DNA from 4 places in the Desulfobaculum senezii genome. Region 4 is predicted to be linked to each of the others. Evidence: predicted binding sites of a transcription regulator. Region 4 holds the regulator's gene; each other region holds the start of a gene.

Region 1 (7,504 bases), on a different contig from region 4:
CCGGTATACTCCGGCACGTGCACATGGGCGGACACCCGCCCCACACGCAAAAAGAAATCCTGATCCCCAAGGGCCGTATAGCGTGTGTCAAAATACCCAAACACCTCATGCGCCGCGCGCCGCCACACCGGATGCGGCCCCACGGTGCATGACACTAAATTGTGCTCAAACACATACTCCGGCCACACCCACGCCCCGCCATCGCGCAGGGTGGGCGTGTGGCTGGCAAAGGTGCCGTGCGGCTCCTCGGTAAGCCGCGTATCGCCAAAGGCCAGCTGCGCGGTGGGCGCGGCCTCAAGTGCGGCGCACAGCACCTCGCACGCTGTGGGGGCCAGCCTGTCATTGGTACTCATGGGCATAATGTACTGCCCCGCCGCAAGGTGCACCCCAAGGTTCCACGCCGCGTAAATGCTGATGCGCTCCGGCGTGCGGATATACCTGATATTGCCATAGCGCTTCTGAAAATCCGCCACCACTGCGGCCTCCCCCTCGGGCGAGGCCGCGTCGATGACGATGATTTCCATATCCTGCGCCATACTCTGCGCCTCAAGGTCCGCTAAGCTCTCGGCAATAAACGCCGCAGAGGCGTAGGTGGAAACGATGGCCGTCAGCGCGTACCCGCGTGCGCGGTACCCCGCATCCGACACCGTGCAGGACGCACACTGGGCATCAAACTGCCGCCGCAGGGCGTCGTTGCTCATGCTCCGGGCTTCCTCATCGTCCGGCATTTCATCAAGATGAAAGGCCAACACCTGCAACAGGTCCGCGTCGCTTCCAAGCCCCCGCAAAAGCCCCGCCAAGGTCAGCACGGCAGCGCGGTCGTGACGGTTGGCCGCAAGGGCGGCGTCCAGCAGGCGGATGGCGCGAGCCGCCTCCCCCCCGTCGGCAAGGGCGCGGGCCTCCTGCGCCACCGGCGGCCCTGGCTGGGCATTCAGCGCATACGGCGGCGCGCCCGTTTGCGCAGGGTGCACCACAGACGGCGGACAGTGGACCTTGGGGACATAGGCCACCCATGTGCCGTCAAGGCGTACGGGCAGTTGGGGAACGCGCAACAGGGGCATGGGGTGCCTGTCGTCGGCAAGAAGGACATGCTCGTGGGTCAGCCACTCGGGCGGAACGCCAACCCCCAAAAAGTCCGGGGCCTTGCGGTGGATGGCGAGGAGCGCGCGGCGGACAAGGTCCGCCCAGTCCCGATGCGCGCCGCGCAGGGCCTCTATGGGAATGGGCGCGCCAAGGGTGCGGCGCGGCGCGACCATGGCGTTCATGACCACGGCGGCGTCGCGGTGGTCCACAAAACAGGCGTCGTCGGAAACGGCCTCGGGCTGGCAGAGCGCCCCGCGCGGCGCGCGTTCCCACGCGTCGCCGCCGCCACGGCACAGCCACGCCGCAGGGCCGCCCCCGTCAGCGGAAAGTTCCATGCCGCCAGTGCCCGGCGCTGTTGGCGGCGCACCGCACGCGCGCAGTCCTGGCGTCAGCACCAGCCGCACAGCTCCGCGCGGGGCGTCTGCGGCCATCTCCCGCGGGGGCGGAAGGGGCGACGTCACATGCCGTACGCCGCCCGGAAAAATCCGCGCCAGCACATCCGCCGCCGCGCCGTCATCCACCCAAAACGTCGGGCACACGCCCCACGCATCATAGAGGGACAACGCCGTGGCAACAGCGGGCACCACATCGCGCCCAGCAACCGGCAACAGGTACTGGGAACAGCCATTTTTCCCTTTCGAAAGCACATTCGCGCAGGACGTGACCACAAGCCCTCCCGTGCAGAGAGTACAGAGTCTGGGCATACATTCCTGCTGCTTTTCTACTATAAAAAAAGCACTTTGAACACGCCGGTTCACACACTGCCAGCGCCATCCCCGATCACCGGAGCAAAACGACGCATTTTGCGCCAGAACCAGACCAAAACGGGCGCAAAAGTCGCCTGTTATGGGCGTTTTCTGGCAAAAGTGACCCTGTAATGTGAATTTGTCTCTAGACTTTGTGCATCAACAGGGGTATTCAGCAATGCTTATCCACAATCGGGGTTTCAGGACTGTGGTTTCGTTGTGAAAAGTTCCACTTGGGAGGGAGCTTTCTCAACAAAACCGGCACCGTGCCCCGACGGTGCATAACGAACCGAGACGAACCCAAAAGGGGTTGCACACCTCAGGGGTATGCAATGGGCTCTCCCGGTTCAGCAGAACCTAATCGCATAGGGAAGGTGAATAATGACTGAAAGAGAACAGTGGGGTTCGAGGATCGGTTTCATCCTCGCGGCCGTCGGCTCCGCCATCGGCCTCGGCAACATCTGGCGTTTTCCGTACATGGCGTATGAAAACGGCGGTGGCGCATTTCTGATTCCGTACATCTTTGCCATGCTGACTGCTGGCATCCCCTTCATGATCCTTGAATTCGGCCTTGGCCACAAATTCCGCGGCAGCGCTCCCAAAACTTTTGCCGCCATCAATCCCAAGTGGGAGTGGCTGGGGTGGATGCAGGTGCTGGTTGCCGCTGTTATCGCCGTGTACTACGTGGCGATCATTGGCTGGTCCATCGCCTACACCGGCTTTGCCGTCACGCAGGCATGGGGAACCGCGCCCAAGGATTTCTTCTTTGGCGAATTCCTCGCGCTGACGGGCTCGCCCTTTGAACTGGGCAGCCTGCGGCCGATCATCCTCGTTGCCACCATTGTCGCATGGGGCGTAACGTGGGCGGCCTGCATCTCCGGCGTGAAGGCTGGCATTGAGCGCGCCGTCAAGGTGCTGATGCCCACGCTGTTCATCCTGCTGATGGTCATGATTTTCCGGGTGGTGACCCTGCCCGGCGCCAATGAAGGCCTCAACTGGCTCTTCAAGCCCGACTTCAGCGCACTGAGCAACTATAAGGTCTGGGTGGCCGCCTACGGACAGATTTTCTTCACCCTGTCCATCGGCTTTGCCATCATGATCGCCTACTCCAGCTACCTGCCCAAGAAGTCCGACATCAACAATAACGCCTGCATGACGGTGTTCATCAACTGTGGCTTCTCCATGGCCGCCGGCGTGATGATCTTTGCCGTCCTCGGCTACATGGCCGCCAAGCAGGGCGTTGGTGTCAACGAAGTGGTGTCCGGCGGCGTGGGACTGGCCTTTATCACCATCCCAACCGCCATCAACCTGATGCCCATGCCCGCCGTGTTTGGCACGCTGTTCTTCCTGGCGCTGACCATGGCCGGCATCAGCTCGCACATCTCCATTGTTGAGGCCTGCATCTCGGCCTTCATGGACAAAATGGAATGGACCCGCCGCAAGACCGTCAACATCATCTGCGGCACGGGCTTTGTGGTCTCGCTGGTGTTCTGCTCCGGCGCGGGCCTGCTCATCCTCGACATTGTCGACCACTTCATCAACAACTTCGGCATCATGGGCGGCGCAGTTGTGGAGATCTTCCTCATCACGTGGCTGTGCAACCTTGATGTGGTTCGCGACCACGTGAACCGCAACTCCGAATTCTATGTTGGTACGGTCTGGAGCGTGTGCTTGCGCTTCGTCACCGTGCCCATGCTGGGCTTCCTCTTCGTCACCAACCTCGTTGGCGACCTGAAGGCCCTGTACGGCGGCTACTCGCTCATCAGCATCGTGTCCTTCGGCTGGCTCGTCTTTGCGGCCACCGTGGTCATCGGCATCGCCATGCAGGCCAAGACCAGCCCCGCAGGCTACATTGGCTACACCGACAACTCCCTCAAGAGGTAAAAAGATATGACGACCGGAGCAATCATCATGATGGTCATCGGCCTTGGCATCACGTGGGGCGGCGCCGCCCTTTGCCTGAAAAAGGCCATGAAGAAATAGCGACCCTTTCGCTACTGCAATGGATGGGAGAGTGCCTGAGGGCGCTCTCCCTTTTTTTATGCGCGAAGCGCGGCAAGGGCGCACCGCGCGCCGTTTTTCATGCCCCCTTGGAGCGGGGCGCCTGCTGAAACAGACCCCAAGGCGCTCCGTACAGGCCGCCCACTCATCCCAAACGGCAATGCGCCGGCACGACAATACAGTCGCACAGACGACACACAACACCACACGCCGCCCAATTTCGCGCCACTTGCAAAGGCGAGCGTATGGGTTTTATACGTTTTTGCATGGCGTTTTCGCCTCTGCGGCAGAAAAAGCGCATACGCATGCGATACACTCAGATTGTTGTGCGTCTGGCTGGCGCTGGCAGTGGCAGGTTGCGCGCTTTTGCGCGTAGCCGCCCAAAGCCGTCGTTGACCCCCTAGCGGCGGAGGCGTAAGCCGCCAAGCTGCGCTCATGCGAGGTCGAGCGCTCTACTACCACCCTAAGGAGATACACATGACCATCGAGGCACTGACACGTGTCCTCCAAGCCTGCATCAGCCCTTGCGTGCTGATATCGGGCGTAGGACTGATTGTCCTTTCCATGACCAACCGGATAGGCCGACCCATCGACCGCATCCACGTCCTGCAGGACAGGCTGAAGACAGCATCCGAGTCCGAAGCCGTTTTGCTCCACAAGCAGATTGACCTGCTGTTCAAGCGCTGCCGCGTGTTGCAGACCGCCATCAGCCTTGCGCTGTCCAGCGTGTTCTTTGTCAGCGTCATCATCTTGTGCCTGTTTGCCACGTTTGTGGTGGAGCTTCAGTTGCAGAACATCATTGAAGCCATGTTCTTTGCCGCCATTATCTGCTTGGTCTTTTCCATGGTCTTCTTCCTGTGCGACATCCGCATGACGCTCAACTCCCTGCAGGTTGAGCTGCACCCGCACGCCGCGTCTTCCGACACGTAGCGCCCAAGACTTTGTCTGACGCAAAGGGGCGCGCCATGCGCCCCTTGCGACGGCATAGCCGCCCCACGCGCCCGCGCCTCTTCTGTCCATATCTGCCCAGCTGACGCGGCGCTTGCCCCGCGCGTTCACCGCGCGCCACGCACAAAACGCGCGCAGCGGCGCAATATGGCCGCGCACGCGCTCCGCGTTGCAACTGTTTTCCACTCCGCCGCCAGCTTTAGGCTACACGCCCTCGCGCATCAGGGCCGTAAAGGCGGCAATGGCGTCATCCACCGTCCCCGTAAAGGGGTAGGAGACCTTCACGCCCGCCTCGCGCAGGGCGCGCGCCGCCTTGGCGCCGCAATTGCCCGCCAAGACCGCCTCCACGCCCTGCTCCGCCAGCGTCCGCGCCACATTGACGCCGCAGCCCTCCTGCTCGTCCCTATGGGGATTGGGCACGGCGGTTTCCTCGCCAGTGGCGGTGTCGTAAATATAAAAGTAGTCGGCGCGCCCAACCACCGGCTCCACACGCGCTGTGCGCGTGGTCCCCGCACTGCAAATGGCAAATCGTGTGTATGTTTTCATGCCCGGAACATAGCAAAGCCAGTGCCACAGGCTCAAACATCCTGTTTTCTCGCCATTTTCTCATTCAAGCCCGCCGCATGGCCCCGCAAACAGGGCGCAAAATGCGCCGCCTGTCTTTTTCCGCGCCCCACGGGGATATTCAGCGGTGTGCCACATTCCGTTTCGTACGCAACAATATGGGGCAATCCCAATCTAGCACCGGAGCCAGCGCGTTTTGGAGCAAAGCACTATTGACGCATCCGCACCGGGCGTTTATCCAAAACCACAAAGTAAACGCTCTCCTAACAAAAAACGCGTAACCTGCCGATATCCCCTGCACAAGGAACATCGTTTTACGCAAACGGATGAGGAGACGGGCGATGCGATTTTCATCCGCAGCATGCTGGTGACGGCGCCACCGCACCAACGACGCACTGGGCACATGTTCTGGAGGACTGCACAACACATAACCCGCTTGCCATACGAGACGAGCGCAACCCGTCAAACATCCGGGCCACACATCGCGCCACGCCGTGGGGGGCACGGCGCACCCGGTTTTGATGGTTGCCGCGCAGAGAAGCCGCGCGGCAGAGCAACGGAGCAGAGTCGTGAAGATAAAGAGCATAGCAACGGAATTTATTCTGGCAGTCGTCGTGGTGGTGGGGCTGTCCGTCGCGGCCATTGTCCTGTACGCGAACCACGCCATCTATCAGCTGGAGCTGGCGAACAACACCGCGTTTATGAACAAGCTGGCCGACTCCCTCGTGCAGGAGATTGACGACTTTTCAGGGGAAGGCGTGTCCATCGCCAGCAGCCTTGCCGGACAGCGCGGCATGATGAACGCCGCCGTGCGCGACACCGCCTATATCGTCAACAGCCAGTTGCGCGACATCGTCAAATCCAACGACAGGCTGGACACCGTTTTGCTCTTCAACCGCAACGGCAAGGTCGTCTCCGGCTTTGATGCCAACGGCCAAAAGCTCCGCGGCAAAATTGTGAAGGACGAGCCCTATTTCAGCGGCATCGCCAATGGCGACGAAGCCTTTGTGGACAAGAACCTTACGCCCTCGCCCTTTACCGGCGCCACGGTGATGAACATTGCCGCGCCCGTCACGCGCGGCGGCGAGTTGGTGGGCGGCATTCTCGTCTGCGCCAACTGGGACAGGTTTGCCGCCAACGACATTCTGTCCCTGACCATCGGCACCAATGGCTACCCCATCGTCTTTGACCAAAACATGCGCACCATCGCCCACCCCGACCCGGCCCTCATGTTCAACGCCCCGCGCGGCAGCGCCTTGGAACAGCAGATTCAAAACGTAGGCAACGGCACCACGGAATACACCTTCGCCGGCGTCACCAAGCTCGGCGTCTTCCGCCGCGCAGAAGGCATGGGATGGAGCGTTTTGCTCAACGCCCCCAAGGCCGAACTGCTTGTGAAGGTTACTGCCATTCGTAACGTTCTGCTGTGTATCGGCGCGGCGGCCATCCTCTTCGTCATCATCGTCATGGGCGTGTTGTTCCGCCGCCTTGTGGTCCGCCCACTTGCCGCCATCAACACCTTTTCCGAACGCGTTGCCGCCGGCGACCTCAGCGCCACGCTCACCGGGTCCTTCACCCACGAAACGGCGCGCCTCGCCAGCCACATCACCGCCATGACCGAGGAACTGAAAAGCAAACTCTCCTACGCACAGGGCATTCTCGGCGGCATTGCCATGCCCTGCGCCGTGGCCGACACCGCCGAGCGCATCACCTTCCTGAATGCCGCCATGGTGGACGCCGTAGGCCGCACAGGCGCGCCCGAGGACTTCCACGGCATGACCACCGGCGAGTTCGCCTTTGGCGACGCCTCGCGCCCCACCGTCCTCGGCAAGGCCCTGAAGGAAAATACGCAGATTGCGAACGAAATGGACTTCGTCACGCAGCAGGGCGACAAGCGCGTCTACTCCGTGGTGTCCACCCCCATTCACGACATGAACGGCGCCAGCACCGGCGCCATGACCATGTGGTTCGACCTCACAGAAGTTCGCCAGCAGCAGCACGCCATTGAGGAGCAAAGCGCCGTCATCGCGGATGTGGCCTCCCGCGCCTCGTCCGTGTCCACTCAGGTGGCCTCTGCCTCCGAAGAGCTCTCCGCGCAGGTGGAGCAGTCCTCCCGCGGGGCGCAGGAGCAGCGGCACATGGCCAGTGAGGCCGCAGCCGCC
Region 2 (7,504 bases), on a different contig from region 4:
GACCAACCAGCCAATCCCCAGCCGCCAACGCCGGCAACTCCCCCGCCGCGCCACCTGCCGCTGGCGTCACGCCACTTCGCCGTGGCCTCTTGAGTTTCCCGGACGGCGGACGTATCCTCACTCGCCACGCCCACAGACACTCAGCGCCATGGAGCACAGCATGCCCGCAGCACTTCCCGAAGGCGAATACGTTGGCACCCGCTTCAAGGGTGAGGATTTCGCTGATGCGGACCTTTCTGAAATCGAATTCTACAACTGCACCTTTACGGACTGCGTCCTCCAGACGGCCAGCCTTCGGTTCAGCTTTTTTGAGAAGTGCCGCTTTGAGCGGTGCAACATGACGCTGGCGGAATTTCGCGGGGCGCGGATGGTGGACGGCGTGTTCAAGGACTGCAAGCTCCTTGGCATCAACTGGGGGGAATGCGGCGGATTCTTCCGGGCCAGCTTTACGGACTGCCTGCTGGACGAGGCCTCCTTCGCCAATATGAACCTGCAACGCATGCGCTTTACAGGCTCAACCTTCCGGGGCGGCACCTTCTCCAATACCAACCTCTCCCTCGCCAGCTTCGAAGACTGCGACCTTGAGGGCTGCCGCTTTAGTAACGCCAACCTCTACAAAACCGACTTCACCACGGCCCGAAACTACTTCATCAGCGCCGAGGACAACACCATCACCAAAGCCAAATTCTCCCTCCCCGAGGCCGTCTCTCTGCTGCGCAACTTTGACATTACGCTTGTGTAGATTTGGCCTGATGTGCAACATTTTCTCACTCCTCCCGGTGAATCATTCTCAATTTTATACAAACACCTTCCTTCCCCTAGCATACGAATTTGCATCGTACAGTTTCAACCAACGGCTATTTGCTAGACAAATTTGATTTAGCTTTTGACCATTGCGCTTGACGAGTAAAACGCATCTCGCCTATTATTTTTTTTTGCTATAATTTTACACTTTTCACTCAAACGCTCTAGCCTCACTGCACAAAACTCATCCACGACCCTTTCCATTGAAAGCTTTCTGTACAACTAATCCATACTTGAACATCGCAACATATTTCACGTTTTACCAATTCACAACGCGCAATTCATCGTTGCCAAACCAAATGGACACACCAATGTTTTCTATAGAAGATTTTAAATACCTTTGCGGTGAGAAATTCGCAACACATCGAAAATTCGCTTATTCTTCTCCTGCAGGCAAAGAGACTCGTATCGGATATATTCTTTCAAAGTCCAAAGGAAAAAAAGTTATCCATTTAGGCTTTGCGGACCACAATGCAGAAGTCATCACAGAAAAAATGGAGAAAGGGAACTGGCTTCACAAAAATATATGCGAAGTATCTACCCGATGCATTGGAATCGACATCAATGAAGAAGCGACAGAATTTGTCAAAGACCAGTACAATATTTCAGACATATATGCGGGTGACATTTTCACTGATGACTTTCCTGCTCTTTTTGAAGAGGAATGGGACTACATCATCCTTGGCGAAATCCTGGAGCATGTCGACGATCCCGTGTCTTTCTTGACTCGACTCAAAAATCGCATTGGCCCAATTGCAGAGAAAATCATCATTACAGTTCCTAATGCGTTTCACTATAAAAATTTTAGAAACGCATGGAAAGGTACAGAAGCTATAAATACAGACCATAGGTATTGGTTCACCCCATTCACACTTGCCAAAGTCATGACTCGCGCGAACATATCTATTGACGAGATTGTCTGCACTCAAGACAACTCATTCAAAACTGTTCATAACATTTCGTGGTACATTCGTCGTTTTCATCCAATGTTACGCTCTCGTATTGTAGCATGCGGGACTTTCAATTCGTAACATCCCCACCACAACAACAAAAGGCGGGACCGCTCAGGAGCGGTCCCGCCTTTTTCATACGGGGGTGGTCAGCGCGGGGCTGACTAGAGGCCGAGGGCCTCGCGGATGGCGTCAATGCCGTGGGCTTCCACGAAGCGGGCGACGCGCTGCTTCTTTTTGCCGTTCTCGCGGTAGTAGTCGAGGAAACGGTCGATACAGTCCAGCGCCTCTTCGGTGCTGAGGCCCTCGGTGAGGACGTCGGCGATGCGGGCACGGCTGCCGGAGTTGCCACCGAGGACGATGGTCCAGCCCTTACGGCTGCCAACAAGGCCAATGTCACGGACATAGCTTTCGGCGCAGCAGATGGGGCAACCGGACACGCCAAACTTAATTTTGGCGGGCACTGCGGCGCTGGAGAAGCGCTGGTCGATGGCGTCGGACATGGCGAGGGAATCCTGCGTGCCGAACTTGCACCATGCATTGCCGGGGCAAGCCTGCACGTAGTGGCCCGCCAGCTTGTAGGGCAGGGCCTCGCAGGCAGGATTAACGGCTTCTTCCTTCAGGCCGATGAGTGCAAAGCGCTGGCCAGAGGTGATTTTCACCAGCGGCACATTATGCTCGCGGGCAACCTTGGCCACGGCTTCCAGTTCATCGGGGGTCACCACGCCGGAACGCGGGGTGATGCGCACGGCGTAGGTCTCCTTATCGCGCTGCGCAATGCAGCTCGCGGGGAGGTTAGACATCTGGATTCTCCTTGAAATATGTGTCCCGCAGGGCTTGCGGGCATGGAGTTCTGGGAAATTGCCAAGGCGCGGCAGTGCCGCGCCGAGCTGTGCACTCTGCCCAAAACCGCGGCGCACTGCAACCGCAAATCCCCCCTCGCACAGGGCTATCCAGACGCACAAACGGCCCGAAGTCCGCAGGACTCCGGGCCGCAAAAGATGATGGCCGCCGCTGGTCAGTGGACCTTGCCGCAGCAGGAACCGGGCACGCAGCCCTTGTCCGAAGGACGACTGCCACAGCACCCGTGCCCGCCGGCATCCGGCGTGCGGGATGTGCTGCGCCCAACGCTTGAGGCACTGGTGGACAGCAGACGCTCGCCGCCTTCAGCGCCGCAGAATTCGCACGGCTGGACCGGGGCGTCCCCAATCTGCAATGCCTCATAGACCTTGCCACACGACGGGCACTTGTATTCATAAATCGGCATTCTTTCCCTCCTGAACTCTGCGCCCGGAAGCGGACCTGCTTCCGGGCGAATTGTGTAGACGTTTCCCCGCGCGCGTCGGCGCGGGATGGGGGCTAGTCGTCGCCCTCGCGGCGCAGGGCCTGACGCAGGGTGGCGGCCTCGGTTTCCAGCGCGCTCAGGCGCTGCTCCAGCGCGGCGCGCGAGCCTGCCGGAGCGCCGCCCCAACCGCTCCCGCGCCCCATGGCGCGGCCGCCGCCCATGCCACCACGAAAACCACGGCCACAGCCGCGTCCCATACCGCGAGGCGCGCCGCCCGTAGGGCCAGCAGGCCCCGCCGAGCCACAGCGCCCGAAACCGCCGCCAGTGCGCGGTCCCTGACCAAGAGGACCTGTTCCATCGAACCCAGGCATAGCGTTCCTCCTTTGCTGTTGTGACTGCATGGGGAAGAAACGCGTCCATGCGCTTCTTCTTCCTGTCTCCACAGCACAAGGCATGCCACAGGATGTTTTCCTATTATATAAGGCGACTATGCGCAGCAACAGTCACCTCACCCCGAGGACAAGGCGCATTTTTCGCCCTACACCAGCCTCAAGGCGGCGTACTCTGCGCCCCTCCCCTTACTTGGTGCGCACCCGGCGCGACACGGGCCGCGGCAGGCCCTGCTTATCGCTCCAGCCGGTAAACGCCGCGCCATACCGGAGGGGCAAAGGAAGCACGGTCTCCGGATGGGCCGCCGCATCCTGCAGCCCCCCAAGGGCAACAAAACGGCTCGACGCCCCATCCACCGCGCCAAGGCGCCGCCGCAACTCCCGCCACGACTGCGCTGGGTCCGGCCCGGCGCAAAGCCACAAAGACGGCACCTTCAGCCCCTCCGGCGCCAATGTCACCTGCCCGGTGCGGCGGGCTGGGCCGCGCGTCACAAGGGAGCAGACCAAAAAGCCCTGCTCCAGTTTCTTCGCCGCCAGCAGGGCCAGCTCGGCCCCGCCCTCGTCACCCCACAGCCCGACGCGGGATTCGGACAACTCCATCGCCGCGCGCAGGGCGCTGTGCGCCGCGAGGGCGTCGCTCACCTGATGCGCCCGGGTCAGCGGACCCGTCACCACGTCCGACCCGCCGCATCCACGCCCGTCGTACACCAGCACCGCGCACCCACGCAGGGCCAGCAGACGCGCCATGGACAGGGCCGATTCCTGCGGGGTGCAATGCTCACAGTGCACCAGCACAAACGCCGCGCGAATGGGCACATCCGGCCTGCGCACGATGGTGCCCTGAAGCCGCACTCCCTCATTGGTGATGGTGATTGGCTCCTCCGTAAAGGTAATGCGTGTGCCGTATTCCATGGGCGGATCCGGCGGCATCCACATCAGCTGGGCGGGCTTTTTGATGAGCGGATTGTTGTACCTGTCCTTCTTGGGCAGGATGGTCACGACGCCTTCCACAGGTTCCTCGGGCAAAAAGTCGGCCCCGTAGGCAAAAACCATTTCCCCATCGCGCCGCAGCGCCTTGAAGAGCCCGGTTTGCGAGTCGTAGAACAAGAAGGCGTCAAAGGCGTCGCGGCCGTCAATGATGCTGACGAAACGCTCGCCGCCCATGTGGTAGTGGCCGAAATAATCGCCGGGCACAAAGGTATCCGCGCCGCAGCGCTCCAGCGCAAAGGTTTGGGCGAATCCCGCAAACCCGCGCAGGCCGCCTACATGCACGGTTCCATCCTCGTCGGTGTAGGCGCCGGGCATGGCGGGCCCGTCATCTGGTGCGGGCTGTGAAGGGGCGGGCTTTGGTGGCGGAGGTGCAGACGCGGCGCCATGGCTGCTCACGGCCTTGGGAGCGCTGGGCTGCGGCGGCCCCGTATCCGGCAGAACAGCTGGAGGGCCAGATGGGGGATCAGATGCCGGAGCGGATGGCGGCGCAGAGGGCTCGGAAGACGCCGCCGGACGCGGCGCGGGCGGCGGTGTCTGGGGCTGTGGCGGCGTCGCCGTCACGGGTTTTTTCGCCGGATGGGCGGTGGTCTGCTCCTGAGGCGGTTCTGGCGGCGGCGGAACGGGCGGCGTCGCAGGGTGCTGGACCTCGGCCACCAGCGGCGGCACGCGGTCCACAATGTCCACGGTGTAGACGTCCGGACGCATGGGAATAAGCCGCAACTCCACGCCAGCGAGCCAGATGGCGGCGGCAAGCACCGTCACATGCAGGGCCGTGGACGCCACGGCGCAGAGTATCCGAAGCCAACGCATCCAGCCGCTCCTTCACGGCGCGCGGCGCGGCGGTATGCCGCACCCGGCGCGGGTCCCTCCAGTCTACACCAGTTCCAGAGCGGCATAAAGCGCAGTATCTTCATATGTTGCACGCCGTTGCGCCACGCGCCGCGAAAATCCTGCCCCTTCGCGGCCACCCGCGCCCAGCTTCCCCAGCCGCCGCGCACGCCATAGTCAGCCCTTGCCTCCCCAAATCCGGGCCACTATGCTGACCCGCAGGAGACGCCAATGAACCACCGCATCCACAAAAACGTCACAGACTACTACGACGCCAACGCCAAGACCTTCACGGCCGAGACCAAAGACCTTGACCTCTCCCACGCGTGGGAGCCGTTTCTCGCCGCCCTGCCAAGCCCAGCGCGCATACTGGACGCCGGATGCGGCTCCGGGCGCGACGCCCTCGTCTTCCTGCGGCGCGGACATGATGTCACGGCCTGCGACGCCTCCGCCCGCATGGTGGCCGAAGCCCGCGCGCACACGGGCCTGCCGGTGCACCACATCGCCTTTCACGACATTCCGTGGCAGCAGGCCTTTGACGGCGTGTGGGCCAATGCCTCGTTGCTGCATGTGCCCCATGCGGACCTGCCCACCGCCTTGGAGCGGCTGGGACGCGCCCTTATTGTTGGCGGCACGCTGTATGTCTCCTTCAAATATGGCGCGGACGAAGGCATGGCCCGTGGCGGAACGCTGTTTTTCTCCCGCTGCGACGAGGACAGAATGCGCCGCCTTGTGGAGGACCAGCCCACCCTGCGCCTTGACCGGGTGTGGACCACGCCCGATACGCGCCCCGGCCGCAGCCACCAGCGCTGGCTGCACGCCCTTATCACGCGCGTAGAGCCGTAAGGCGCCGCATGCTCCCGGCCGCGCCCCAGAAGGCCCGCCATCCACAAACGCTTTGACTCCATTCTTCACTATGCAGTAGACTCTGGCGCATATAACTCCGTGGTCCGGCTTGAGGTTCTTCGTCTTCAACCGCGCAAGGAGCACACAGGATGAGCGACTCCGATATGACGTCCACCACGCCCGCAAGCGACATTTTCCCCCCTGAACAGGCCGCGGGCATCACCATTTTGACCATTGACGACGAGGCCATGATCCGGGAAAGCATTCAGGCTTTTCTGGAGGACTGTGGATACAAGGTCCTGCAAGCCGAAAACGGCCGCGTTGGTCTGGACGTCTTCCGCAATAAACAGCCGGACCTCATTTTGGTGGACCTGCGCATGCCGGAGGTGGATGGACTGGACGTGCTGGCCAGCGTCACGCGTGAATCGCCGCTAACGCCCGTCATCGTCGTCTCCGGAACGGGCATTCTGCACGACGCCATCGAAGCCCTGCGCCTTGGCGCGTGGGACTATGTGACCAAACCCATTCAGGACATGTCCATTCTGGAGCGGTCCGTCACCAAGGCGCTCACCCGTGCCAAAAACCTGCACCGCCGCGTGCGCTACCGCGAGGAGCTGGAGCGCGACGTGGAACTGCGCACCCGCGAACTGCTGGAAGCCAACCACCGCCTCAACGAACAAATGCGCGAGCGTGAACGCGCCGAGCAGCGCCTCATCGATTCCCTGCGCGAAAAGGAAGTCCTGCTCAAGGAAATCCACCACCGCGTCAAAAACAACCTGCAAATCATCTCCAGCCTGCTCTACCTGCAATCCCAGCACATTGAGGACGACCACGCCCGCGCCGTGTTTACGGAAAGCCGCAGCCGCGTGAAATCCATGGCCCTCGTGCATGAAAAGCTCTACCAGTCGCAGGACCTCGCCCGCATCGACTACCACGAGTATCTCGTCAATTTCGTCGGCTACCTGATGCAGACCTACCACTCGCCCCAGCGCACCATTCAGCTGGACCTGCAAGTCGACGACGTCTATTTGCCCGTGGACAGCGCCATCCCCACCAGCCTCATCATCAATGAGCTGGTCACCAATGCCCTCAAGTACGCATGGGGTGAGGATGAATCCGGCACCCTTACCGTGTCGCTGGCCTCCAACGGCTCGCGCGTGGAACTGCGCGTCAGCGACGACGGGGCGGGGCTGCCAAGCGGCTTTGTGCCCGAGGACTCCGAAACCCTCGGCATGCAACTGGTGGTCAACCTCGTCACCCAGCTGCACGGCGAGTTTGCGGTCCGCACAGAGAGCGGAACCGCCTTTATCATCAGCTTTGGCGTGTAGCCCGCCACTTCCGCCACAGAACGTAAAACGGGCCGGGAGGCATTGCCTCCCGGCCCGTTTCGCATCGTTTCAGTACCGCCGCCC
Region 3 (7,504 bases), 230 kb from region 4:
CTTGTCCAGACGTGCTTCGACAACGTGGCCGACAGCGCGCTTGTCCGGGTTGGCCTTGAGTTCCAGGAACTCGGCCTGCAGCAGAACCATTTCGAGCAGAGTGTCGAGGTTCATGCCGGTCTTGGCAGACACGTTCACAAAGATGGTGTCGCCGCCCCAGTCTTCAGGAACCAAGCCGTGGTCGGCCAGTTCGCGCAGAGCGCGTTCGGGGTTGGCTTCTTCCTTATCCATCTTGTTGACGGCCACGATGATGGGCACGCCAGCAGCCTTGGAGTGGTTGATGGCCTCGCGGGTCTGGTCCATGACGCCGTCGTCGGCGGCCACAACCAGAATGACGATGTCCGTCACCTGAGCGCCGCGGGCACGCATGGCGGTAAACGCTTCGTGACCGGGGGTGTCGAGGAAGACAACCTTGCCGCGGTCGGTTTCCACGTCGTACGCGCCGATGTGCTGGGTGATGCCGCCAGCCTCTCCAGTGGTGATCTTGGACTTGCGGATGGCGTCCAGCAGAGACGTTTTACCGTGGTCAACGTGGCCCATGATGGTCACGACAGGAGCGCGCGGCTTGAGGGTCTCGGGGCTATCCGCTTCTTCGGGCGCGAGGTATTCGGCCTCGGAGAAGCCGACCTTTTCCATCTCGTAGCCGAATTCGGCGGCAACGAGGGTTGCGGTCTCGAAGTCCAGGGACTGGTTGATGGTCGCCATCACGCCGAGGTCGAAGAGCACCTTGATAAGCGCCTGAGCCTTGGTGCCCATCTGCTTGGCGAGGTCGGACAGACGGATGGCTTCCTCCATCTTGACCTTACGCTTTGCGGCCTTGATGGGCTGCGTGCTGACCTGATGCTGCGAAGCATCTGCGCCACCGCGGCCTTTCTTCTTGCGGTTGCGCTTCTGGAAGCCGAAGTGATCCTCGTTGGACTTCTTGGAGAAGTCGACAACGCGCTTGTCCTTCTTCTTCTTGTTGCGGCGCTGCTGTTCACTCGTGGGCGGCGTTGCGGGGGCACCACCGGGCGTAAAGCCGGGCGCGCCGGGACGACCACCACCGGGACGGGGAGCACCGCCGCCGGGACGGCCAGCGCCGCCACCGGGACGTCCACCACCGGGACGGCCAGCGCCGCCGCCGGGGCGTCCACCGGCAGGACGACCGGGTCCACCGGGACGACCGCCGGGGCGGTTGTCACCAGCAGGGCGACCGTTTCTGCGGGAGTCGCCGCCAGCCGGGCGCGTGGGCGCGGGGCGTGCGGGCTGCGCATTGGGGTCAGGACGGGAAATAACGCGGACCTTGGGCGCTACGGGAGCGTCCTTCTTTTTGGTCTTCTTCTTTTTCTTGCCCTTTTTGTCGTCGTCAGCGGCAGCCTTGTCGTCGCTCTTGGCCGTTTTGGCCTCGGGCTTTTCGGAATCCTTGGCCTTGTCGGCGGATTCAGCGGGCGCTTTGTCTGCGGGCTGTGCGGCTTCGGCGTCCTTTTTGGGGGCCTTGGCTTTGGCGGCTGCGCCAGCCTTTGCGTCTTTACCTTCAGCCTTCTTTTCTTCGGCTTCGGGCGCGGCGGTGGCGGGGGCTGCCTTAACGGCGTCGGGGGTCTTCACGGCTTCGGATGCGGGCTTTTTCTCTTCTACGATCACTTCGGGCTCAGGGGTTTTTTCTTTCTTGGGCTTGATGACTTTGACCTTCGGCTCGGATTTCTTGGCGGGTTTGGCAGGCTTAGCCTTGGCCGCGGTCTTGGGCTTTTCGGCGGGCTCTTCAGTGGCTTCGGGAGCGTCGGCAGATTCGGAATCGGCCTGTGGCGCTTTGGCCGAGTCGTCAGCGCCTTCGGGCGCTGCGGCCTGCTTGGGAGCCTCTTCGGAAGCCTTCTCTTCCGTTGCCTCGGCGGGCTTATCGGTCTCTTTGACCTTTTTTCTGCGTCGGCGAACGACCATACCGGGCTGTACTTCCTTCCGAACCACCTCACCGGATGCGGACGTATCCTGCATCTTGGAGCGAACGGTCGCCACCTCGTCGGCGGTCAACGTGCTCATGTGGCTCTTCACTTGGATACCGAGCTCGCGGCATGCGTGCAGCAGATCCTTGTTCGTAACCCCGAGCTCCGTTGATATGTCTTTAACCCGAAATTTTTCTTCCATGTTTAACCCCCTGGCTTTTCTTGCGCCAGCCCTTGTATTTGGGAAACCGCTTGCCGCAGTCTGCATCGGAACAGAGATAATACCCTCGGCCGGGCAGTGTGCCCGTTTCGTCCCGCAAGAGGGCAGGCGTGTCCCCGTCCGAGCGGACATAGCGCGTAAGCTCGTGCTTCGGGAGCCGCCGGCCGCAAATAACGCACCGGCGTACGGGGACATGTCTGTTCCGTGTTTCCATCGTGTTCGATACGGCATCCGTCATCGGACGGACATCCGTTACTCCTCTTCGGGAGTTTCCTCAGTGACTTCGTCACCTTCTGCGGCTGCGACTTCGGCGAACTCTTCCGCCGATACCTCATCTTCTTCGTCGCCCTCGGCTTCATCAGCCTGGAACGAACGCAGCAGGTTGATAGCGGAGCGGACATCACCGATCTGGGATTCGGACAGCGACTCAATGGAGAGCAGGTCTTCATCCTCTGCGGAATCCAGCTTGTCCACGGAATCAAAGCCAGCGGCAAGGAACTCTTCCACGGGGACCTCGGCCACGCTGGCAATCTGCTCCAGGTGCTGGAGCTCTGCGTGGAGGTCGCCGTAGCGGGACTCAGTAAAGATATCGATCTTCCAACCCAAGAGGCGCGCGGCCAGCTTGACGTTCTGCCCCTTGCGGCCAATGGCCAGCGTGAGCTGATCGTCGGGCACGACGACTTCAAGCATGTTCTCTTCCTCATCCACCGTAATGCGGGAGATAACGGCGGGGGAGAGGGCGTTGACAGCGTAGGTTGCTACATCCGGGCTCCACACGACAATGTCGATGCGTTCGCCGCGCAGTTCCTGAACGATGTTCTGGATGCGCGAGCCACGGATGCCGACACATGCGCCCACGGGATCGACGTCCCTGTCGCTGGACTGGACGGCAACCTTGGCGCGGCTGCCCGGATCGCGGGCGACACCGAGAATGCGCACGGTGCCGTCTGCCACTTCGGGCACTTCCCTCTTGAAGAGGGCGGACATGTACTCCGGGCAGGAGCGGGACACGATGACCTGCGGGCCACGGCCCTCGCGGCGTACCTCGGTGAGGTAACACTGCACGCGGTCGCCACGCTTGTAGCGCTCTCTGGGAATCTGCTGGTCCTTGGGCAGAAGGGCTTCCGTTCTGCCAAGGTTGATGATCCAGCCGGCCTTGTCGCGGCGCTGGATGATGCCGCTGATGATTTCGCCGACGCGGTCCTTGTATTCCTCGTAGATGATTTCCTGCTCTGCGTCGCGCATGCGCTGGATGATCACCTGTTTGGCAGACTGGGCGGCGATGCGTCCGAGGTCTTCGACGTTCAGGCGGAAGCCCAGCTCGTCGTCAACCTGCGCACCGGGATCATGTTCCTGTGCGTCTTCGATAGTGATTTCGGTTGCCGGGTCGTTGACCTCTGCGACAACCGCTTTGAACTGATATACTTCGATTTCGCCGGTTTCCTCATTGAGGCTGACTTCGATGTCGATGTCATCGCCGTACTTGCGTACGACGGAGGAGCGAACGGCTTCTTCAAGGGTATCGACGAGCAGGTCGCGGTCGATGCCCTTGTCTTTGCTGATCTGTTCTATGGCTTTTTTCAGTTCCATACTCATGGAAAAACCTCCAAGCTCGGCTTGCCGATTGAAGTCCTAGCCTTTTCTCCCCTTGGCGCCGGGTTCCGGAAACGCATAGCGGAGGTTAGCCTTCTTAATCTCGTCCCAGTTGCACGAGAGTGCATCTGTCCCATCATTAATGGTAATGGTCTGCCCATCGACGGAGACGAGCTTTCCGGTATATCCCTTTTGGCCTTCCAGAGGCTCCAGCAGGGTAACGGACACATCCTGGCCCACGTAGGCAGCCATCTGGTCCGCAGAGAAAAACTTGCGATTCAGTCCCGGCGAGGAGACTTCCAAGGTGTACTTGCCTGGAATGAGGTCTTCCACGTCAAGGGCCACGCTGAGGTCGCGGGAGAGGCGTGCACATTCGGCGATGGTGACGCCGTCGTCTGTTTCAACGTACACGCGCAGGACGGAGCGGTTGTCGTTGCCCGCAAGGTCGATGCCCCACAACCACAGGCCCTGTGCTTCAGCCATGGGCCTGATCAGGTCATCAAGTTCCTGAATCAGATGTGTGTTCATAGTGTGATCTGCCTGAAAAAAAAAGTGGACCGCGAGGTCCACTCGTCTCATTTTGGAATAGATCCGAGGGGTTAGAAGTTCTGGAGCGGGTGACGAGGTTCGAACTCGCGACTCCAAGCTTGGGAAGCTTGTACTCTACCAGCTGAGTTACACCCGCGCCTCGGAACGAGACGAAATACCAAATTGAGGCACCTTGTCAAGCGTCCAGGGTAAAATCCGGTAATTTTTGATTTTGCCTCGCGCAGAAAAAATGCCGGATTCACGGACGGCTTTGCGTGGGCGCAGCCGCCAACACGCAATCAATTACCATAATATAGAACAGGGTTAAACCCTTTTGAAAGAGAAATCCCGTATGAGAATGGTTCTCATGCGGCGGGCTTTGGTGCGCGCCGGCGCAGACGCAGAAAAATGCTGTGGCATACCGAATTCCTTTTGGCGCGGTACTTGCTTCTCTAGGCACAGGAAACTCGCGCCAAGGAGGCGGAAAAATGCAAGACGGTATGTATAGCGCGCTTTTCGGGGCTTTGACCCAAGAGCACCGCATGAACACCATCGCCAATAATTTGGCGAACGTGAACACCACCGGCTACAAACGCGACCGGATGGCCTTTCGTGACGTGTTCGTTCGTTTCGCTCATGACGTGATTCGGGAACCGGTTTTGAACGTCCGTTCCAAGCCGCTTTTCCCGGAACCGGACTATCTGTCAAAAGTCCGCATAGCGGAGTCGCGCATTGATTTTAGTCAGGGGAGTATGAAGAAGTCGGACAACCCGCTGGACCTTGCCATCTCGGGCGAGGGCTTCTTCAAGGTCCGCAACGACAACGGCGACTACTACACTAGAAACGGCCACTTCACCGTGGGGCCGGACGGCATCATCGTCAACGCGGACGGGCATCAGCTCCTCGGCGAGGGCGGCCCCATTGCCGTGCCGCCCAGCACGCGCCTGAGCGTGACGGCGGATGGTCAGATTTTCGCCGACGGCGAGGCGCTGGACGCCATCCAGCTGTCCACGGTCAGCAACCTGACCGCCCTGCGCAAGGTGGGGCAGAACCTTTTCGAAATCCACCCCGACCGTCAGGCCGTTGAAGAACCGGCACTGGAGGCGCAGGTGGCACAGGGCTACCTCGAGGCCCCCAACGTCGAGGTCGTGACCGAAATGGTCAAGATGATCGAAACCCAGCGCTCCTTCGAGGCCTATCAGAAGGTTATCACCACGTCGAAGGAGACGGACTCCAACGCAATCAATAAGGTCGGCAAGGTCTGATCAGGAGGCTACTCACCATGATGCGATCCTTATGGACGGCCGCGACGGGCATGGTCGCCCAGCAGCTCAACATTGACGTCATCTCGAACAACCTCGCCAACGTGAATACCATTGGCTTTAAAAAGAGCCGGGCGGAGTTCGAGGACCTGATGTACCAGAACCTCAAAATGGCGGGTTCCCCGACCGACGGCGGCGGCTTCACCCCCACCGGCCTGCAGGTTGGTATGGGTGTCAAACCCACGACGGTACACAAGTTTTTCACCCAGGGTGACTTTCAGAACACCAACAATCCGTTGGACATGGTCATCGAGGGCGATGGCTTCTTTCAGGTGGATATGAACGGTGAGCAGGCCTACACCCGTGCCGGTGCGTTCAAGTTGGACAACGAGGGCACTGTTGTGACGGCCAACGGCTACACCCTGCAGCCCGAGTTCACCGTGCCGGTGGACACCGCCAACATCGTCATCACGGACAAGGGCCATATGGCGGCCTTGGACAAGAACGGCGAGGAACTGGCGGCAACGGATATCCCGCTCTACACCTTCGTCAATCCCGCAGGCCTCAACAGCATCGGCAAGAACCTGTATCTGCCGACCGAGGCATCCGGCGACGCCACCGAAGGCACCCCGGGCGAGGACAACGTTGGCACCGTCGCTCAGGGTTTCATTGAAATGTCCAACGTCGAAATCGTTGACGAAATGGTGCAGATGATCGTTGGCCAGCGCGCCTACGAGGTGAACTCCAAGGCTGTGACCACCTCGGACCAGATGCTCCAGATTGCCAACCAGCTGAAGCGATAGCATGACCGAGCCAAGGAGGATGCGATGAATATGACACGCGACACCGCAGCAGGACGCAGGCTGTCGGACTTTGCTCCGGTGCTGGCGACCCTTATTGGGGCGCTGGTTGTGCTGTGCTGGCTGTTCGTTGCCGTGGCGCAGGCCGGGGAGACGCGGCCAACGTGGCGCATCGCCGTCCGGGACGCCGCAGTGGTGCAGGGCGATGTCGTGCGTCTTGGCGAGATTGCGTCCCCCGTGGGCAACCTGAAGCCCGATGAGTGGAAGGTGCTGGCGGCCACGGAATTGTGGAAGGCCCCGCGTGAGCGCGGCGACCAGACCAGCATCCCCCGTGAAAAGCTGCAGCGCATCATGGACTACTACCTTGAGGACTACGGCGAACTGTGCATTTTGCCCGGTCGCCTCGTGGTCCAGAAGGGCGGCAGGCTGGTGCGGCGCGATGGACTCATCAAGGGCATCGTCGAAACCTTGACGCCCAAGCTGAAGGCCATGCCCGGCGAGAATTCCCTGCGGGATTACCGCCTGCCGGATTATGTGTTCCTGAGCGACAGCCAGAATACGCTGAAGTACGAGATCACCGGCGATATAGAGCCGGGGCGTCTTTCGCTGCAGATTCTGGAGATGACCATGGACGGGCGGCTGTGCCGCCGCATGACGGGTACCGCGTTTGTGGACTCATGGCGCTCCGTGGCGTGTGCGGCCAAGCCGCTGAACCGCCGCGAAACCGTGACGCCGGATAAGGTGACCTTCATGCGCAAGAACGTGGCCTACCTGCGCAACGCGCCGTGGGACGGCAAGACCATGGGCGTGCGAGTGATGCGCTCCGTGGGCGAAGGGCAGGTCATCTACGCCGAGATTCTCGACGATGTGCCGTTGGTCTCGCGCGGGGACAAGGTCACGCTGCTTTTTGAAGGGCGGAACATTCAGCTTGCCGTGACGGCCAAGGCCCTTGAGGACGGCCGCTTCGGCGAAACCATCGTGGTGCGCAATCTGCAAAGCAACCGCGAGGTGTCCGGCGTCGTCCGCGACGGCGGTTCTGTGGTCGTGCGCTAGCACGGCCCAATATGGAGGAAGGAGACAATGAGAAAGAACGTGATACTCCTGTTGGCCGTTGTTGCCCTGTTTGGGTGCACGCCGCAGCAGAAAGTCAGCCAGCCCATGCCCGTGCTTAACAGGCCCATGGAA
Region 4 (7,504 bases):
GCCCCTTGCGGCACTCCTTCCGCCGCGCCCCGTCCTCCTTCCCCCGCAGAAAAGGGTATGCTTATGATGACTGCATCCGAACTCTACACGCATTCGTGCGCGCATCCGTTCCTCATCGCAGGGCCGTGCGCGCTGGAAGACCTCGATATCGCCCTGCAAGCGGGCAGGAAAGTGGCCGAAATCTCCAAGGACCTTGGGATTGCGGCCATTTTTAAAAGCTCTTTCGACAAGGCCAACCGCACCTCCGTCACCAGCTTCCGCGGTCCCGGCATGGAGCGCGGGCTGGAAATGCTGGCGCAGGTCAAGGCCGAGACGGGCCTGCCCGTCATCACCGACATCCACTCCCCGGAGCAGGCCGAAGCCGTGGCCGAGGTGGCGGATGTTCTGCAGATTCCCGCCTTCCTCTGCCGCCAGACCGACCTGCTGGTGGCCGCCGCCAAGACGGACAAAATCATCAACGTGAAGAAGGGCCAGTTCCTTGCCCCGTGGGACATGCGTTCCGTAGTGGAAAAGGTTCGCTCCACAGGCAATTCCAAGATTTGGCTCACCGAGCGTGGTGCCAGCTTTGGCTACAATAATCTGGTGGTGGACTTCCGTTCGCTGGCGATTATGCAGAGCCTTGGCTGCCCCGTGGTGTTCGATGCCACGCACTCGGTCCAGCTTCCGGGCGGGCAGGGCGGCTGCTCCGGTGGACAGCGCGAATACGTGCCCATGCTGGCGCGCGCCGCTGTTGCCGCTGGCGCAAACGGTGTGTTCCTTGAGACGCACCCCGACCCGGATTCCGCCCTGTGCGACGGACCCAACTCGTGGCCGCTGACAAAGCTGGACGCCCTTGTCCGCGACCTCGACAACCTATGGAAGCTGCCCCATGAGTGCTAAGCTGACTGCCGCCGCCAAGGAGCGCGCGAAGAACGTGCGCGTGCTGGTGCTGGACGTGGACGGCGTGCTGACCGACGGCGGTCTGTACTACGACGCATCCGGGCACGTCTCCAAGCGCTTCAACGTGCAGGACGGCCTTGGCGTGAAGCTGGCGCAGGGCGCAGGCCTTGTGGTGGCCGTCATTACGGGCCTCAAGTCCAAAGCCGTGGAAAAGCGCGTGCGCGAATTGGGCATCAAGGACTACTACGCGGGCCACACGGCCAAGATTCCGCTGCTCCAGAAGATTTGCGATACCCATGGCGTTACCATGGACGAGGTAGCCTACCTTGGTGATGATTGGGTGGACGCCGGGCCGCTGGCCAACGTGGGCCTGCCCATGGCCGTGGCCAACGCCCAGCCCGAAATTCACGACATGGCCGTGTGGGTCAGTGAGTGCCGGGGCGGCAACGGCGCAGTGCGCGACGCCATCCGCTTTATCCTTGATGCACAGGGCAAGCTGGACATCCTGTGGGCGGAGTGGAAACAGCGATGAACAGAGCGCGTATGCTCCTTGTCGCGGTGCTGGTCCTTGTGACCATGCTTGGCGGGGCCTATATCATTTGGCGCGGGAGCGGCGCATCTGTGGATGATGTGCCCATCACCGCCCCGCCTGTGGATATGGCCATGCAGGGCGTGGAACTCACCCGCAGCGCCGGTGACGGCTCCCTGTGGACCCTCAAGGCCGAGAGCGCCGACTACGAAAAGCAGGACGGCCGCATCACGGTTGAGGCTCCCGTCATCGACTGGACCAAGGAGGGCCGCGAGCCTGTGCATATCGTTGCCCCCAAGGGGCGCGTTGATCAGGCGACGGGTTCTGCGGAATTGTGGCCCGAAGTTGTCGTGACAAGTGGCGATACCACAGTGTATTCCAAGCGTCTGAACTATGACGGCGAGGCGCGGATTATCACACTCCGCGAGGATGTCCGCATTGTGCGCGAGGGCATGACCCTCCGCGCGCCGGAAGTCGTCTATGATCTTTCCACCAATGTCATCACCGCCACCGGGGGCGTGGAGTCCGTCATGGACGGCATGGCCGCCCCGGGCAGGGAGAAGTAGCCTTGAAGACGTTTGCACGCACCGCCGCACTCGCTCTTGCGGGTGTGCTCGTAGCGGCCTCGCTGGCCTTTGCCGCGGCCGCCGATACCGTACCGACCAAAATCACCTCTCAGAAAACCGTTTACGACGAAAGCGGCAAGACCGTCGTCTTTACGGGAGATGTGCTCGTCACCCGGCCGGATATGAAAATCTGGTCCGACAAGATGACAGTGCACCTCACCCCGTCCAATACGCCGGATACGCCCGGAACCATCCGGAAAATTGTCGCCACCGGCAACGTACGCCTGAAGCGCGAGGGCAAGACCGGCACCTGCCGCAAGGCTGTGTACACCGCCGAAGATGGTCTGCTGACCCTCACCGGCAAGCCCGTGCTCAAGGATGGCGAAAATAGCATCGCCGGCAAGATTATCCGCCTGTGGCTCAAGGATAACCGTAGCGAAGTGGAAAGCGGCGACGCACCCGTGGAAGCCATCTTCTTCACCCCGGCTGACGGGGGCGGCAAGTAGCATGAGTGTCCTTTCAGCCAATGATCTGTGCAAGATCTATGGGCAGCGCAAGGTTGTGCAGGATATCGCCGTCAATGTGGCGCAGGGCGAGGTTGTTGGTCTGCTTGGCCCTAATGGCGCGGGCAAGACCACCACGTTCTACATGCTGGCGGGCATCATCAAGCCCAACGGCGGCGCAGTGCACCTTGACGACGAGGCCATCACCATGCTGCCCCTGCACGAGCGCGCCCGCCTCGGCATGAGCTATCTGCCGCAGGAAAGCTCCATCTTCAAAAAGCTGTCCGTGCGGCAGAATCTGGAGATTATTCTGGAGCAGAGCGGGCTGGACAGCGCAGAGCAGAAGCGGCGCGCGGACCAGCTGCTGGACGAGCTTGGCATCACGCGCCTTGCGGACCAGAAGGCCATGCACCTCTCCGGCGGTGAGCGCAGGCGGCTCGAGATCGCCCGCGCGCTTATTCTGAATCCGAAATTCATGCTGCTGGATGAGCCTTTTGCGGGGATTGACCCCATCGCCGTGGATGACATACAAGGAATTGTACGCGGGCTGAAAGAGAAGGGCATTGGCGTGCTCATTTCCGACCATAACGTCCGCGAAACCCTGCGTATTTGCGACAGGGCCTACCTTGTCTACGAAGGCCGCATCATCCTGAGCGGCACTCCGGAAGAAATTTGTGCCGATCCTAAGGCTCGCCGGGTCTACCTTGGCGAGACGTTCTGCCTGTAACCTTCCGGAAATTCTATATAAATCCCTATATTCAAGAACCTTGCCAGTCTTGGTTGCAAGCTTGTTGTGAATGTGGCATGGTGCTTGTGCGGTCGGTAACGAAGTCCGCACAAGCACCATTTTTTTTAGATGCCGTAGGCACTGTCGCACTTCCGCCCCCTTTGACGGGGCAGCCTGATACGGAATCTGCAACGCCAACATTTCGCAAGAAGACATAAGCCAACATGGCACTTGAACTACGACAACAACTCAAGCTCTCTCAGCAACTGGTCATGACACCGCAGTTGCAGCAGGCCATCAAGCTGCTGCAGCTCTCCCGCGTGGAGTTGGTGGACATGGTCCAGCAGGAACTCCTCGAGAATCCCCTTCTGGAGGAGGCCGCCGTCGAGCCGTCGCAGGAGAAGGCCGAGGCCGAGCAGGACGCCCGGTCGGCAGAAGCCGTAGATAACGGCGAAGCCATGGCCGATGGCGTTGGCGATCAGGACGCGATGCAGGGCGCGGATTGGGAAAACTACCTCGGGGAGTTCTCTTCCACGGGGCGGCAGTCCTCGGCGCGTGAAGCGGAAATCCCGGAGGAGGGCTTGTCCTTTGAGGCCCGCCTTTCGTCCAAGCCATCGCTGGAAGGGCATCTGGAATGGCAGATCCGCCTCTCGGACATGACGCCGGAGCAGGTGAACATCGCAGAGGTCATCCTTGGCAACCTTGGCTCGCAGGGCTACCTGCAAAGCACCGTTGAGGAAATCGCCGAGGAAGCCAAGTGCTCCGTGGACGCCGTGGAGGAAACGCTGCACCGCGTCCAGCGCATGGACCCCGTGGGCGTTGCCGCCCGCGACCCGCGCGAGTGTCTGCTTGTGCAGCTGGAGGTCAACGGCTACGACGACCCCATCCTGCACTCCCTCGTCAGCGACCACCTGGAGGACCTTGAAAAGCGCCGCTACAAGCCGCTGGCGCGCAAGTTCCGCCTCACCCTTGAAGGCCTCAAGGAATACCTCGACTTTCTGCAAACCCTCGACCCCATGCCCGGTGCTGCCTTTGGCAGTGGCGAGGCGCAGTACGTCAGCCCGGATGTGCACGTCTACAAGTACGAGGATGACTTCGTCATCGTGCTCAATGACGACGGTTTGCCGCAGCTGACGGTCAATGATTTCTATCTTGATTCCGTGAAGGATGGGCGCGGCGCGCCGGAGAAGGAATACCTGCACGAGCGCCTGCGTTCCGCCCAGTGGCTGATGAAAAGCCTGTACCAGCGCCAGCGGACCCTCTATAAGGTTATGGAGAGTCTTGTGCGCTTCCAGCGTGGGTTCTTTGAGCATGGCGTGACCCGTCTGAAGCCCCTTATCCTCAAGGATGTGGCCGATGACATCGAGATGCACGAATCCACCATCAGCCGCATTACCACCAGCAAGTATGTGTCCACGCCCCATGGCGTGTTCGAGCTGAAATTTTTCTTCAACAGCGCCCTCGGTATGGACGACGGATCGCAGGTCGGCTCCGAGAGCGTGAAGGCACACATCAAGGAACTCATCGGAAAGGAAGATACCAAAAAGCCTCTTTCGGACGAGAAAATCGCCGAGATCCTCAAAGGGCGGCTTCAGGTCAACATCGCACGGCGAACTGTTGCCAAATATCGCAGCTCCCTCGGCATACCGTCCTCCTCCAAACGCAAGCAGGTCTTTTAGGAGGGGCGGAGCGGCGACAACACCCTTTATTTTCAGGCTGAATGCAAGTACACTTTCCTCTATGGTGAGTATTCGATCCAACCCCAGCAGTTAAGGAGGATCGTCGATGAACATCAGCTTGACCTTTAAGAATTTCGAGCCTTCGGACCATCTCAAGCAGTATGCCCGCAAGCGCTTTGAAAAGCTGATCAAGTACGCCGATACCGGCAATGCCGAGTTGCAGATCAACCTGAGTGTGGAGAAGTTTCGCCACATCGCGGAGGTCTCGCTTGCCGGGGACAATATGAACATGTCCGCCGTTGAGGAATCGGAAGACATGTACTCCTCCATCGACCTTGTGCTGGACAAGATGTCCGCACAGGTCCGCAAGATGCGTGAAAAGGACAAGGACCGCCGCCGCGCGCGCGATACCGTGCGCCAGGAGGACGTCGCCGCCCTTGGCGGATTCGACGCCGAGGACATGGACGCCGCATCCGGCCCTGTCATCGTGCAGGCCGACACCTACACGCCCAAGCCCATGATGGCCGACGAGGCCGCCATGCAGCTGGACACCTTCAAGTATGATTTCCTCGTGTTCCGCAACGCTGAAACCGAACGGGTCAATGTCATCTACCGCCGCAAGACCGGCGAGTACGGCCTCATTGATCCCGGGATGTACGAATGAAGCTCGGAGATTTTGTCGATAGCGATTTGATATTCCCTGAACTTTCGGCCAGAACCAAGTCTTCGGTTCTGGCCGAACTTGTGGCCGGGGCTGCGCAGCATGTGCAGGGCATTGACCCTGAACAGGCCAAGGACGTCCTGCTGGAACGGGAATCCCTCGGCACCACTGGAATCGGCGACGGCATCGCCATCCCCCACGGCAAGCTGGAGGGGCTGGACGACATCGTCGTCGTTGCCGCCAGAAGCCGCGAGGGCGTTGACTTTGATGCGCTGGATTTTAAGCCCTGCCACATCTTCTTCCTTGTGCTTGCGCCGGAAAAGGTGGCCGGGATGCACCTGCGCATCCTTGCCCACATCTCCCGTACCCTTAAGGATGAGAAGTTCCGCACGGCCTTCTTGGAGGCTGGCGATAAGGACGAACTGGTCCGCCTTATCAAGGGAGCCTAAGCATGGAACCTGTCGTGCCGGGAGCGGCCACCGAGCCGGATTTTCCCGTCATTATCCTCTCTGGTCTTTCCGGAGCGGGCAAATCCACTGCCCTGAAGGTTTTTGAGGACCTTGGCTTCGTCTCCGTGGACGGGTTGCCCCCGGATGTCATCCCCGAATTCGTGGACCTGTTTCGCCGTCAGAAAGAAGTGTACCACCGAGGATTGACCCTTGGGCTGGACGTGCGTCACTCGGACTTTACTGCCAAATGGGAACAGACACGGGGTATCCTTGCCGAAAGCGGCGTGGAGCCGCGCGTGGTGTTCATTGAGGCGGGAGAGAATGTCCTGCGCCGCAGGTATGCGGCCACCCGCCGTCCGCATCCGCTGGAGCAGGGCGTTGGGCTGGACCGCGCCCTTGTGGAGGAGCGCCGCCTGCTCGCCCCGGTGCGCGATTTGGCCGAGCTTGTCATCGACACCTCGGATTATTCCATCCACGACCTGCGCCGCACGTTGCAGGAGAAATGGAATTTCCTGCAGGACAAATGCTATGGCCTGCACGTGTATTTGGTGACCTTTGGCTTTAAGCACGGGGTGCCAACGGACGCGGACCTTGTCTTTGACCTGCGCTTTTTGCCGAATCCGTATTTTGAAAAGTCCCTGCGGAGCCTCACGGGCCGTGACAAGGCGGTTTCCGATTTTGTCCTGCGCTCGCCAGAGGGCGGGGAATATCTTGAGAAACAGCTTGATTTCCTGCACTATGTCCTGCCGTGCTACGCGCGGGAAGGGCGGTACAGGCTGACGGTTGCCATTGGGTGCACCGGCGGCAGGCACAGGTCCGTCGCCGTGGCCGAAGCCGTCTTTGACTCTCTGCGTCAGGCAGAGTATTCCGTATTTCTTGAGCACAGGCATCTCGACCTCGAATGAGGCGGGTGAAGGACGAAATTCCATTCGCGCCGTAAGTGGCGCGCTAGCGGGTATCATGAGCGAAAAGACAACCAAGACAGTCGGTGTGGTCATCGTCACCCACGCGGAGTACGGCGAGCATTTGCTGAATGCCGCCGAGGTCATCCTTGGCGAGCAGGAATACTGCGAAGCCATCGGTGTGGGCGTGGATCAGGAGATGGACGAAATTCTCCAGAACCTGCGCGAAGCCGTGGAGCGCGTCGATGCAGGCGCCGGCGTACTGATGCTGACCGACATGTTTGGTGGCACTCCCACCAACCTCAGCCTGTCCCTTATGGGCTCCGGGCCGCTGGAGGTCATCACCGGCGTGAATCTGCCCATGCTGCTCAAAGTGCTTGGTACCCGATCCATGAAACTGAAAAGCCTTGCCAGCGAAGCCGCAAGCGCCGGCTGTCAGGGTATTGTCGTCGCAGGCGAAATTCTGCGGCGCAAAGTCGCGGAAGGCTAAGATGTATTGGGTGCGCGTGGACAACAGACTGATCCATGGTCAGATTATCGAAACGTGGCTCCCCTTCACCAAGTCGCGCTGGATTGTCGTGGCGAATGACGACGTGGCCCACGACCCAT

Evidence for each region. Region 4 encodes sigma-54, which starts transcription at its own class of promoters, with help from an activator protein. Its sites were predicted from a motif close to CTGGCACGGNNNNTGCTT; they were not measured.
Region 1: the regulator sigma-54 is predicted to act here: its motif matches at 5,335-5,352, upstream of ACYQ2T_RS00615 (NifB/NifX family molybdenum-iron cluster-binding protein).
Region 2: the regulator sigma-54 is predicted to act here: its motif matches at 3,482-3,499, upstream of ACYQ2T_RS13150 (DUF5320 domain-containing protein).
Region 3: the regulator sigma-54 is predicted to act here: its motif matches at 4,690-4,707, upstream of flgF (flagellar basal-body rod protein FlgF).

Annotation. Positions count from the first base shown of each region.
Region 1 covers NZ_BAAHYU010000001.1:140,813-148,316, reverse strand. Annotated here, with positions in the region: gene ACYQ2T_RS00635 (glycosyltransferase) at 1-1,787, opposite strand, end outside; gene ACYQ2T_RS00630 (sodium-dependent transporter) at 2,211-3,713, shown strand; gene ACYQ2T_RS00625 (MetS family NSS transporter small subunit) at 3,720-3,812, shown strand; gene ACYQ2T_RS00620 (DUF2721 domain-containing protein) at 4,308-4,760, shown strand; gene ACYQ2T_RS00615 (NifB/NifX family molybdenum-iron cluster-binding protein) at 4,983-5,324, opposite strand; gene ACYQ2T_RS00610 (methyl-accepting chemotaxis protein) at 5,912-7,504, shown strand, end outside.
Region 2 covers NZ_BAAHYU010000003.1:934,781-942,284, reverse strand. Annotated here, with positions in the region: gene ACYQ2T_RS13170 (pentapeptide repeat-containing protein) at 161-742, shown strand; gene ACYQ2T_RS13165 (methyltransferase domain-containing protein) at 1,116-1,835, shown strand; gene ACYQ2T_RS13160 (nitrite/sulfite reductase domain-containing protein) at 1,919-2,557, opposite strand; gene ACYQ2T_RS13155 (FmdB family zinc ribbon protein) at 2,773-3,021, opposite strand; gene ACYQ2T_RS13150 (DUF5320 domain-containing protein) at 3,114-3,410, opposite strand; gene ACYQ2T_RS13145 (alpha/beta hydrolase family protein) at 3,618-5,228, opposite strand; gene ACYQ2T_RS13140 (class I SAM-dependent methyltransferase) at 5,478-6,092, shown strand; gene ACYQ2T_RS13135 (histidine kinase dimerization/phosphoacceptor domain -containing protein) at 6,242-7,420, shown strand.
Region 3 covers NZ_BAAHYU010000002.1:1,334,174-1,341,677, forward strand. Annotated here, with positions in the region: gene infB (translation initiation factor IF-2) at 1-2,118, opposite strand, end outside; gene ACYQ2T_RS06805 (YlxR family protein) at 2,096-2,374, opposite strand; gene nusA (transcription termination factor NusA) at 2,389-3,732, opposite strand; gene ACYQ2T_RS06815 (ribosome maturation factor RimP) at 3,769-4,257, opposite strand; tRNA gene ACYQ2T_RS06820 (tRNA-Gly) at 4,339-4,414, opposite strand; gene flgF (flagellar basal-body rod protein FlgF) at 4,746-5,522, shown strand; gene flgG (flagellar basal-body rod protein FlgG) at 5,540-6,322, shown strand; gene flgA (flagellar basal body P-ring formation chaperone FlgA) at 6,347-7,372, shown strand; gene ACYQ2T_RS06840 (flagellar basal body L-ring protein FlgH) at 7,400-7,504, shown strand, end outside.
Region 4 covers NZ_BAAHYU010000002.1:1,562,606-1,570,109, forward strand. Annotated here, with positions in the region: gene kdsA (3-deoxy-8-phosphooctulonate synthase) at 67-879, shown strand; gene ACYQ2T_RS07770 (KdsC family phosphatase) at 869-1,411, shown strand; gene lptC (LPS export ABC transporter periplasmic protein LptC) at 1,408-1,974, shown strand; gene ACYQ2T_RS07780 (LptA/OstA family protein) at 1,977-2,480, shown strand; gene lptB (LPS export ABC transporter ATP-binding protein) at 2,482-3,204, shown strand; gene rpoN (RNA polymerase factor sigma-54) at 3,429-4,883, shown strand; gene hpf (ribosome hibernation-promoting factor, HPF/YfiA family) at 4,990-5,547, shown strand; gene ACYQ2T_RS07800 (PTS sugar transporter subunit IIA) at 5,544-5,993, shown strand; gene rapZ (RNase adapter RapZ) at 5,996-6,898, shown strand; gene ACYQ2T_RS07810 (PTS sugar transporter subunit IIA) at 6,954-7,385, shown strand; gene ACYQ2T_RS07815 (PTS sugar transporter subunit IIB) at 7,387-7,504, shown strand, end outside.